One region of the Paenibacillus sp. genome, then DNA from elsewhere that is predicted to be linked to it. Evidence: riboswitches for the same ligand, from Rfam matches in the RefSeq annotation. Region 1 holds a riboswitch; the other holds the start of a gene.
The links. A riboswitch is a leader RNA that binds a small molecule or an ion and turns the genes downstream of it on or off. The one in region 1 is predicted to bind thiamine pyrophosphate.
Positions count from the first base shown of each region.

Region 1 (5,266 bases):
GAATCGCTTCGCCTCCATGGCGACGGCGATCCGGTGCGCCCGGCGGATGCTTTGGGCGAGCAGCGGGATCGCGTACTGCCGCAGCGTGTCGTACCAGCCGGCGACGCCGCGCCGGCGGAGGCGGCCGCGAATCTTCAGCGCGTGGCGGCGAATCTGGAACTCCTCGATGATCGCGGGCACCATGCGCAGGGCGGCCAGGAAGCTGTACGCGTACTTCGGCGGCAGTTTCCACTGCTGCATCAAGCCGTAAAACAGATCCGCCGGCTTGGTAGTGAGCGCGAACAACAAGCCGGCCGCCGCGACGGAGACGGAGCGTAGACCCAAGTGGACGCCGCGGACGAAGCTTTCCTCCGTCACGTGCACGAGGCCGAACCGGAACCACGTCGTCGTCCCTTCGCCGAACATCGCCATGCCGGACACGGACGAGACGAAGATGAGCAGGAACGGCGAAGCGTACAGCAGGAGGCGCCGCCACGGATGTCCGGAGCAGACGGCCAGCAGCAGCACGACGCCGGCGGCGACGTTCGCCATGACGTTGACGTTATGAATCGACACGACGGCGACGAATAGCAGCGTCGAGACGATCAGCTTGACGCCCGGGTTGACGCGGTGGACCCATGTTTTACGATGCGGGAACGACCATTCCATGCCCTAACGCCTCCTTCTCCGCGACCGTGACGCGCCCGTCCTCGACATGCCATACTTTGTTGCAGCAGCGGCGCACGATTTCCGGGTCGTGCGTCACCATGACGATCGCCGCCCCTTCGCCGCGGAGCCGCTCCAGCATCTCCAGCAGCCGCATCGTGCTGCGCGCGTCCAGCCCGAACGTCGGCTCGTCGAGCAGCAGCAGCCGCTGGCCCCGGGCGAGCGCGCCGGCGACGCTGAGCCGCCGCTTCTGGCCCGTCGACAGCTGGTACGGATGGCGCCGCCGCAGCGGCGTTAGATCGAAGAAGGCGAGCAGCGATTCCACGGCGGCCGGGTCGGGCCGCTCGAGCGAATAAGCGATTTCGTCCTCCACCGAATCGGCGACGAATTGGAACTCCGGGTTTTGGAACACGAACGCCGCGCGCGCCGCGACGTCCTCCGGGCGGCGCCCGAAGGCGCCGTCCACGACGCATTCTCCGGACGTGCGCAGCAACCGCATGATCGAGAGCAGGAGCGAGCTCTTGCCCGCGCCGTTCTTCCCCGTGACGGCGATCCAATCGCCCGGCGCCGCTTCCGCGAGCGGGGCGGCGATCACCGTGCGCCCGCCGGCGCGGTATCCCGCGAAATCGCGCAGCGCAAGCCGCGGCGCGCCTCCGGCTTCGACGAGGCTGCGCGCCCCCCCGAAGCGCGGGAACGCCTCCCATGCGCCGGGATGCCAAATGCCGTATTCGTCCAGAGCGGCGCGATGCGCCGCGAAGACGTCGGCCGGGGCGCCGTCGGCGAGAATGCGCCCTTCGGGCGTGAAGACGACGACCCGGTCGACAAAATCCAAAATGCCGTCGATCTTATGCTCGACGATCAGCACGGTTTTGTCCGCCGCCGTTCGCCGCACCGCCTCCCACACCTGCTCGGTTCCTTCGGGGTCGAGCAGCGCGGTCGGCTCGTCGAGCAGCAGCGCCTCCGGCTCGAGCGCCAGCGCGCTCGCCAGCGCGAGCCGCTGCTTCATGCCCTGCGACAGCCGCTGGATCGGCGTATGCGGATCGTCGAGATTAAGGCCGACGAGCGCCAGGTATCGGCGAATGAGCTCCGGCATCGCATCGCGCGGCACCGCGCGGTTTTCGAGCACGAACGCCAGCTCTTCGTCGACGTACGGCATGCAAAACTGCGCGTCCGGATCTTGGAACACGTAGCCCCAGCGCTCGGGCCGATGGACAGCGTCGCATTTCATCGGCAGCTCGACGGAATGGGGAACGATGCCCGTCAGCACTTGCAGGAGCGTCGATTTGCCGCAGCCGCTCGGGCCGAGGAGCAGCGCCTTCTCCCCTTGGCGGAACGAAAGGGAGAGTCCGTCGAACACGAGCGGCGCGTCGCCCGGATACTTCAGCTTCAAATTGGTGACGCCAAGCAGCGTGTGCATATCCATCGCCGGCAAAGTCACGTCAAGGCGTCGTAATCTGCGCGCGACGCCGGCCGGAGCAAGCTCGTGACGCCGGTTTTCTCGAGCGCGCCGGCGAGCAGCGACGCGAACAAGCCGGCGATCACGACGCTGCCGAGGAGCCGCAAGCCGATGAACAGGCAGTAGTTCCAGAACGTCAGCGATTCGATATAGCCGTAGTACGAATCCACGAGCAGCGAGGCGACGCCGGAGCCGATCGCGGCGAGCGAGACGACCCAGACGTTCGCGAGACGGTAGCGGAACATCGCGAAGACGAGCTCGGCGCCGAGACCCTGCATCAAGCCGTATACGAGCGTCGTGACGCCCCATTCGCCGCCGAAAAACGTTTCGACGCTGGCGGCGGCCACTTCGGCGAGGACGGCGACCCCCGGCTTGCGGATGAGGACGAACGCGAACGTCGCCGCGATGAACCACATGCCGTAAATCAGCTGTTCGGCGTGCAGCCCGAGCGGCTGGACGATGTTGTACATCGGCCCCCAAACTTTGTAGACGACCCCGAATACCGCCGCGATGACGACCGTCACCAAAATGTCCGTCAACTTCAACCGCTTCGACTGCCCGATCCCTTTTTCCATGACACCAACGCCCTTTCGAAATAAGATGATGAGTCCAATAGCATACGCGGAACGCCGAAAAAGCCTGCCGGGTATACCGGCAGGCTCGAAAAGTGCGCATCAAAAAAAGCTGCACCAATGTTCTCTACGCTGGCATTACCCAGATCAGATTCACGGTCAGCGGCATACGGCCGCAATCTCAGCCTGACTTCATCAAGCCCCCGCACATGCTATTCAACTGGTTCTACTGTATTACATCCGTTTCCAATTGACAATAACTTTTTTTCGAGGCGGCGGCGAGCCTTGGCCTCTAGAGCCTCGCAAGCCGTAGTACAATAAGGGAAAACGCCGCCCGCGCCGAGCTTCGGCGTTGCGGCGAAGGCGGACGAGGGAGGAAGGCGGACATGTCGTTTACGTTTTTGGATTATGACCGAATCTCCGGCGACGACATCGATCTGGTTATCGATTTCAAAGCGCCCGGCGACGAGCGGCTCGGCATCGTGCCGGCGTATCATTACGGCATGGTGCTGCACGGCACGTACGAGAGAGTCGGCGTGATCGATCTTCGCGTGGGGTATTCGGAAAGCTTGTATTATGGCGGCAATATCGGCTACTCCGTCCTGCCGGCGTACCGCGGACGGCGGTTCGCCGCGCAGGCGTGCCGGCTGCTGCGGCCGCTCGCGCTCGCCCACGGCATGGAGAAGCTGTACATCACGTGCAACCCGGACAACGCGCCGTCCCGCAAGACGTGCGAGTCGCTCGGGGCGCGCCTCGCGGGCATCGTCGACCTCCCCCCGGACAACGATATGTATCTAAGGGGCGAGCGCCAAAAGTGCATCTTCGAGTGGACGCTTTGAGTCTTTAAGACCGGGGCTCCCACGCCAAACGCGTCACGGCCGGCGCCGGCCGAAAGCCCAGCTTCTCGTACACCGCTTCGGCGCCGTTGCCGACCGTCACGAACAGCAGCGGCTCCGTGAAGCCGTGCAGCGCGCCGATCGCCCGTCGGATGAGCGCCGACGCGAGCCCTCGGCCCCGGCAGTGCGGCAGCACGGCGGCGAAGGCGACGAACGGCCAGCCTTCCACACGTCCGATCAAGCAAACGCCGGCGATCGCGCCGGTCCGCTTGTCGACGGCGACGGCCGACGCGCCGCGCATCGCTTCGTCGCGCTCCGCCTGCCCGAAGTGTTCCGCGAGGTACGCCGCGTATTCCTCCACCGGATCCGGGCCGGCATCCCCGGTACCGTCCGCGAACGACGCGTGCAGCATCGCCGCAAGCTCGTCGATATCTTCGCGCGCGAGAGGACGCGCGATCCATCCGTCCGGGAACGCGGCGGACGTCGATTCGGTCGGGCGCATCATGCAGCGCCTCGTCTGCGTGCGCCGGAAGCCGCAGCGCTCGAACGCCTCCAGCTGGCTGTCGAGCACGCCCCGCGCTTCGATCGAGCCGCCCGGCGGCGTGCGCGCCGCGGCGAATCGCAGCAGCGCCTCGACCGTCTCCGGCGCAAGCTTCGACGGGGGCGCGGCGAAGACGGGGCCGATCCGCCCCGCGTCGATCACGGCTCCGCCGACGCGCCGCCCCGCTTGCATTATCCAGTAGCACGGAGCTGCGGGCGGCACGGTCGTCAGCGGCGTCGTCCAGTCGCGCCGGAACCGCACGGGGTCCCAATATACGGAGCAGAAAACGGAAAACTCGCCGTGCTCGGCGGGTTCCAGCGTAAATTCCATCGCGTCGTTCGCAAGAGCCATCGTTCATCCTCCGCGCGTTTCGTTATCTCATAAAGCTCCCGCTCAGTATAGCACGAATAAGTTTCCGCCGATGGGAGATATTTCTTAATGCGTTCGACAAAACCTTCGGTCAGGAGCGATGAAAGTGGCTTTAAAGTTGGCGATCGTTTACTACAGCTCGACGGGGACGAACTATAAGCTTGCGAAGATGGCGGAGGAAGCCGGGAAGGCGAACGGCGCCGAAGTGAAGGTCATGAAGGTGCAGGAGCTGGCGCCGGAGTCGGCGATCAACGGCAACCCGCTCTGGAAGGCCCATGTCGAAGCGACGAAAGACGTTCCGGTCGTCACGCTGGACGATCTGCAGTGGGCAGACGCCGTCTTATTCAGCATGCCGACCCGTTTCGGCAACGTGCCGGCGCAGATGAAGCAGTTTTTGGACACGACCGGCGGTCTCTGGTTCCAAGGCAAGCTGATCAACAAAGTCGTCAGCGCGATGACGTCGGCGCAGAACGACCATGGCGGACAAGAGGCGACGATTTTGTCGCTGTATACGACGATGTATCATTGGGGCGCCATCATCGCGGCTCCGGGGTACACCGATCCGGTGCTCTTCACGACGGGAGGCAATCCGTACGGAACGAGCGTCACGGTCGACCAAGAAGGCAACATGACGAGGGACGTCCAGCCGGCGGTCGCGCATCAAGTGAAACGGATGCTTGAGATCGCGGCCAAAATCAACGGATAAAAAAAGCGTCACCTGTAACGAGAAGCCGCCCGGACGACGGGGCGGCTTCGTTCGTTTCCAGGAAAGATGTCACACACATATGGTATAGGCTCGGTTGTACCCCTATAATGACAGTGAGCGGAGTACGCATTCTAGGGGCGG
Region 1 is NZ_DASQNA010000031.1:38,207-43,472, forward strand. It holds gene VE009_RS16870 (energy-coupling factor transporter transmembrane component T) at 1-648, opposite strand, end outside; gene VE009_RS16875 (ABC transporter ATP-binding protein) at 623-2,062, opposite strand; gene VE009_RS16880 (ECF transporter S component) at 2,080-2,676, opposite strand; TPP riboswitch at 2,781-2,890, opposite strand; gene VE009_RS16885 (GNAT family N-acetyltransferase) at 3,060-3,512, shown strand; gene VE009_RS16890 (GNAT family N-acetyltransferase) at 3,517-4,401, opposite strand; gene wrbA (NAD(P)H:quinone oxidoreductase) at 4,526-5,125, shown strand.

Region 2 (5,266 bases), on a different contig from region 1:
GGCCGGCCAAGCGGAAACGGCGCCCGGCGCGGCCAGCCAGAAGATCGAGGACATCGTCAAATACATCAACGCGAATTACGCCCAGCCCATTTCTCAAGCCGACTTGGCGAATCGCTTCTACGTCAGCCCCTCGTATTTGAGCCGAACGTTCAGGAAAGCGACAGGATTTTCGTTCTCCGAATATGTCCAAATCGTGCGGGTCAAAGCGGCGCAGCGGCTGCTGCGGGAAAGCGGCAAGCGGATCATCGACATCGCCGAGATGTCCGGCTTCGACAGCGTTCCGCACTTCAACCGCGTCTTCAGAAAAATCATGCGCACGACGCCGAGCCAGTACCGGAAAAGCTTTGCGGGAAAGCATCCCGATTCACCCAAGCGATGAAATCCCTTCTTAATTTAGTGAAAAAAAGGTAATTGATGCTTCTGCGTCGAAAACGATTAAATATATTAAGTTGTATAATGACGCGGCGACGAAGGGCTGACTTTTCCGATGGAAAAAGTAAGAAGATGGAGCGTTCGAGTACCCAAAGAAATCATAATTACGCTGGCGCTGCTGCTGCTCCCGCTGGGGGCGACCGTCGTCGGGACAGCGCCTGCTCCTGCGGAATTCAACTTTCGCGGGGACATGGTTCCCGTCCGGGAGCTCGGGATCGACGGCAGCGTGTATTTCAGCGTGGTGGAAGGCGGCATCGTGAAAAACAGGTTCGAACGCTGGGTCTTGTACCTCTCCCACAGAGACCGAATTCGTCACCTCGAGTTTACGCCTCTCGAACGTTCCGAGGAGGAGTTGTTCGCCGAACAGATGTTTGATGAAGAGCCTTTGACGTCTGCCGTGCACGATGCCGTAGCGGCGGTTGCTCTGACCGTGGAGGACGGGAACGATGCGATTGCGAGTGGAGGGGACGCTTCCTCGAGGATCGACAATCTGCTTTCACAATTAGAGGGCTATTACGGCGATTCGCTTGGCTTGATGATCGCCCTTGGCATGTACGAAGAAGAGCAAGGTATCGACTTTTCCGGCGGAGGCGAACGATTGATCGGGGGCACCGGCGCTTTGGATCACGATGGCCGCGTCGGCTCCGTCGGCGCTTTGAAGCAAAAGTTGTTAGGGGCGGCGGATGCCGGAATCGACGTCTTTTTCATTCCGGCCGATACCGATACGTTAGGCGAGTGGGGTAACGAAGCGGAGGCGCAGCGCATTCAGCGCGAATACGGCTTGGATTTGCGGGTCGTTCCGGTAGCGACGTTGGACGACGCTATCGCTTATTTAAATCGAGAATAGGAGTTGACCGTATGACCAAGCCTTACGAAGTCTCGTATCCCGCGAAATCGATCGGCCGCATCCATCTCATTTTGCTGACCGTTGGTTTCGCGGTGAATGCGGCGACGGCTGTCTTCACCGCGATTTACGTTTACGACTTCGAAACGTATATGAACCTTTACTTCGGCATCGATCAGTCGCTCATCGTTTTCGCGACCGCGCTGTACTATGTCGTGCTCGCGACTTATTTTATTTGGCTTGTGCAAGTTCATGGATCGCTTCGCCGGCGGTACCCGGATTACCGGATTTCGAATGCCGGGGCGATCGTTCGAATGCTTCCGCTTGTGAATTTATGGGGGATCGGGAGCACGTTTTCCCAGATCGGCGGTTATTTGTATCGACGGCAAGCGGCAGCCCGCTTCGCTAAGCTCGTGCATGGTTTGATCGTTCCGCTGTATATCGTCGTTTTCGTCGGGAACTCCATCAACCGGCTGCTTCTGCGCAATCCGGAGGGAGCGAGCGATGCTCTGTATTTGACGGGAGCGGTCATCGACGTTGCGGCTATGGCCGTCTACCTGGCGATGACGCTTGCCATCGATCGCGGGCTTCGTCTGCATTACGCCGAGGCGAACGATCAGGAGTCCTCCGAACGGTCCGAACCCTTCGAGCCCTACGCAGCCTTCATAGAGCCGTCGTCCGCGGCATCTGTTCCGTCCGATCCGCGCTGATCAGGAACGCTTGGTAAGCATGCGTCGCATCGGAGGGCATCCGGTTCCTCGGCGCGGCGCTTTCAAATTCGGTATTGACAAGTCGGCGGAGCCGGTTGTATCTTTGGAAAAGAATAGCATAACGGAAACCACTAGGGGAGCCGCCGAGCGGCTGAGACAAGGAACATTCCTTGGACCCTTCGAACCTGATCTGGATCATACCAGCGTAGGAAAGTGGAGCAAGGTCCATTCGCATTGCATGTTTTGTACCGATGCCGATGAAGCCGCTCCATGGGGAGCGGCTTTTTTATGTTCTCGAGCGAGCCGGCCCCTTGGTGGATATTCCGAAACTTTTCCGAGGAGGAATGGATCATGAAATTTTCTGAACAGCTGCGGCAGGAAGCGGACCCGATTTTTCAGGCGATTTACGCTCACCCGTTTTTGCGAGGCATCGCCAACGGGCAGCTCGGCAAGGAGCAATTGGTGCATTACGTGAAGCAGGACTTCGAATATTTGAACGTGTATATGCAAATTTACGGACTGGGCATCTCCAAGTGCCGAGACCGTCGTGACATCGCTATGTTCCATGAGAAAATCGGATTTATTCTGAACAGCGAAATTCACCCGCACAACAATTTGTGCCGCGTCGCGGGCGTCGACTACGAGGATCTGCAAGGGTACCGGCTCGCGCCGACGGCGCTGCATTACACGCGCCATATGCTGACCGTGGCCCACCAAGGGACGCTCGGGGAAATTTACGCGGTGCTGCTCCCTTGCCCGTGGACGTACATCGACGCGGCGCAGCATATCGTCGACACCGTGCGCCCGGGACCGGAGCATCCGTTCTACGAGTGGATTTCGTTCTATGCGAACGACGAGATCCGCAGCGGCATGAACGAGCTCATTACGCGGCTTGACGCGTGGGCGGAGCAGGCGAACGAAGAGGAACGCGCGCGCATGCGGGAGCATTTCCTGCTGAGCTGCCAGCTGGAGTATATGTTCTTCGACATGGCGTACAAGGTCGAAGAGTGGCCTGTGGCGACGAACGACGCGTTCGTCCGTGCGTAGGGAGGAGGCGGCGCCGATGCGGGATTTTCGGCTTTACGCCATCACCGGCGAGGAGTTCCATCCGGGGCGGGACTTGTTGACCGTCATGGAGGAAGCCATACGCGGCGGCGCGGACATCGTGCAGCTGCGCGACAAGACGGGGAGCAAGCGGGACGTGCTGCGGAAAGCGCAGGCGCTGCGCGAGCTGACGCGGCGGTACGGGGCGACGTTCATCGTGAACGATCATATCGACGTGGCGCTCGCAGTCGACGCCGACGGCATTCATCTCGGGCAGGACGACCTGCCGATCGCCGAGGCGCGGCGGATCGTCGGACCAGGCAGGATTATCGGCATCTCGACGCATCGGATCGAGGAAGCGCGGGAAGCGGAGCGGGATGGCGCCGATTATATCGGCGTCGGCCCGGTGTTCCCGACGAAGACGAAGTCGGACGTCGTCGCGCCGGTGACGACGTCGTACGTGCGAGAGGTTGCGGCCGAAATCCGCATCCCGTTCGTTGCGATCGGCGGGATTAAGCTGCATAACGTCGACGAGGTGCTTCGCGCGGGGGCGACGCGCATTTGCGCCGTCAGCGAAATCGTCGGCAGCGCCGACGTCGCGGGCACGTGCCGGGCGTTCCTCGAGAAAATCGACCGAGCAGCGGAGATTGCAAGGAGGCGTTGACATGACAGAGGTTGCGCAAGGCTCTGGGACTGGACATGAGCTTGCGGCTGGGAATGAGGTAGTTTCGGAAGTGGCATTGATCGTGAACGGAGAACGCCGGACGGTGCGGGCGAAGACGATCGCCGATGTGATCGGCTTCTTCGGCCTCGAAGGCAAACCTGTCATCGTGGAAGCGGACGGCGCGATTTTGACGAAGCCGCAATGGGACGGCGCGCCGGTCCGCGACGGGATGCGGATCGAGCTCGTTCAATTCGTCGGAGGAGGGTAACGTGATGGCAGAAGATGCATTGATCATCGGTGGAAAAGCGTTGACGTCCCGTTTTTTTCTCGGCACTGGGCTGTTCCCGAATCCGTTCGTGCAGCGGGAGGCGATCCGCGCCTCGGGAGCGGAAGTGCTGACGTTCGCGATTCGGCGCGTCAATTTGGATGCGGCGGAAGACGATTCGATCCTGCAGCATTTGGAAGGCTCTTATACGTTTCTACCGAACACGTCGGGCGCTCGGACGGCGGAGGAAGCGGTCCGCATCGCCCGGCTTGCCCGAGCGTCGGGCCTGAGCGACTGGGTCAAGGTTGAAATCAGCGCCGATTCGCGCACGCTGCTGCCGGATCCGCTCGAGACGCTCCGAGCGACGGAGCAGCTCGTCAAGGAAGGCTTCACGGTGCTGCCGTATACGTCCGACGACCCGATCCTGTGCAAGCGTCTCGAGGAAGCGGGCGCGGCCGCCGTCATGCCGGGCGGCGCTCCGATCGGCACCGGGCTCGGCATTCTGAATCCGTATAACATCGGATTGATCGCCGAGCAGGCGCGCGTGCCGATCATCGTCGACGCCGGCCTCGGCTCGGCGTACGACGTCGCGCTCGCGATGGAGCTCGGCGCGGACGGCATCCTCATGAATACGCCTGTGGCGAAGGCGAAGGACCCGGTGCGCATGGCGAAGGCGATGCGCCTTGCGATCGAAGCGGGTTATTTGTCCCGTAAGGCCGGACGCATCCCGAAGAAGAAATACGCCAGCGCCAGCAGCGGGCTGGAAGAGCTTATCTCCGTTCCCGCGTCGGCCGGACTGCCGGAATGAGCCGGCGCGTCCTCGTGCTGGGCGGCGGCGTCATCGGCCTCTCCTGCGCGCTCGCCTGCCTCATGCGCGGGCACCGGGTCACGGTGCTGGAGATCGGCCGCTGCGGCGGCCAGGCGAGCGGCGCCGCGGCCGGCATGCTCGCGCCGTTCAGCGAGAACGTCGAGAGCGCCGACGACTTCTTCCGGCTCGGGTTGGCGTCGCTTCGGCTGTATCCGCAATGGGCGGACGACGTGAAGCGTTTGTCAGGCATCGACTTCGAGTTCGCTCGGAGCGGCAGCCTGTACGCCGCGTTCCACGGGGCCGACTTGCTCGCGCTGGAGAGCCGGCTTCGGTGGCAGGGCGTCTACACCGAGGCTGGTATCGTCGAAGGCGAAGCGCTGCGGCGATTGGAGCCGGGGCTCACCCGCGAAGCGGTCGCCGCGCTGCACGTGCCGGAGGAGTGCCATTTGTACGCGCCGGATTACGTGAAGGCGCTAGAGCAGGCGTGCCGGGAGCTGGG
Region 2 is NZ_DASQNA010000041.1:241,909-247,174, forward strand. It holds gene VE009_RS23310 (AraC family transcriptional regulator) at 1-379, shown strand, start outside; gene VE009_RS23315 (S16 family serine protease) at 488-1,279, shown strand; gene VE009_RS23320 (hypothetical protein) at 1,291-1,986, shown strand; TPP riboswitch at 2,110-2,215, shown strand; gene tenA (thiaminase II) at 2,338-3,033, shown strand; gene thiE (thiamine phosphate synthase) at 3,050-3,694, shown strand; gene thiS (sulfur carrier protein ThiS) at 3,696-3,962, shown strand; gene VE009_RS23340 (thiazole synthase) at 3,967-4,767, shown strand; gene thiO (glycine oxidase ThiO) at 4,764-5,266, shown strand, end outside.
Region 2: another riboswitch for thiamine pyrophosphate. It lies ahead of tenA (thiaminase II); the one in region 1 lies ahead of VE009_RS16880 (ECF transporter S component).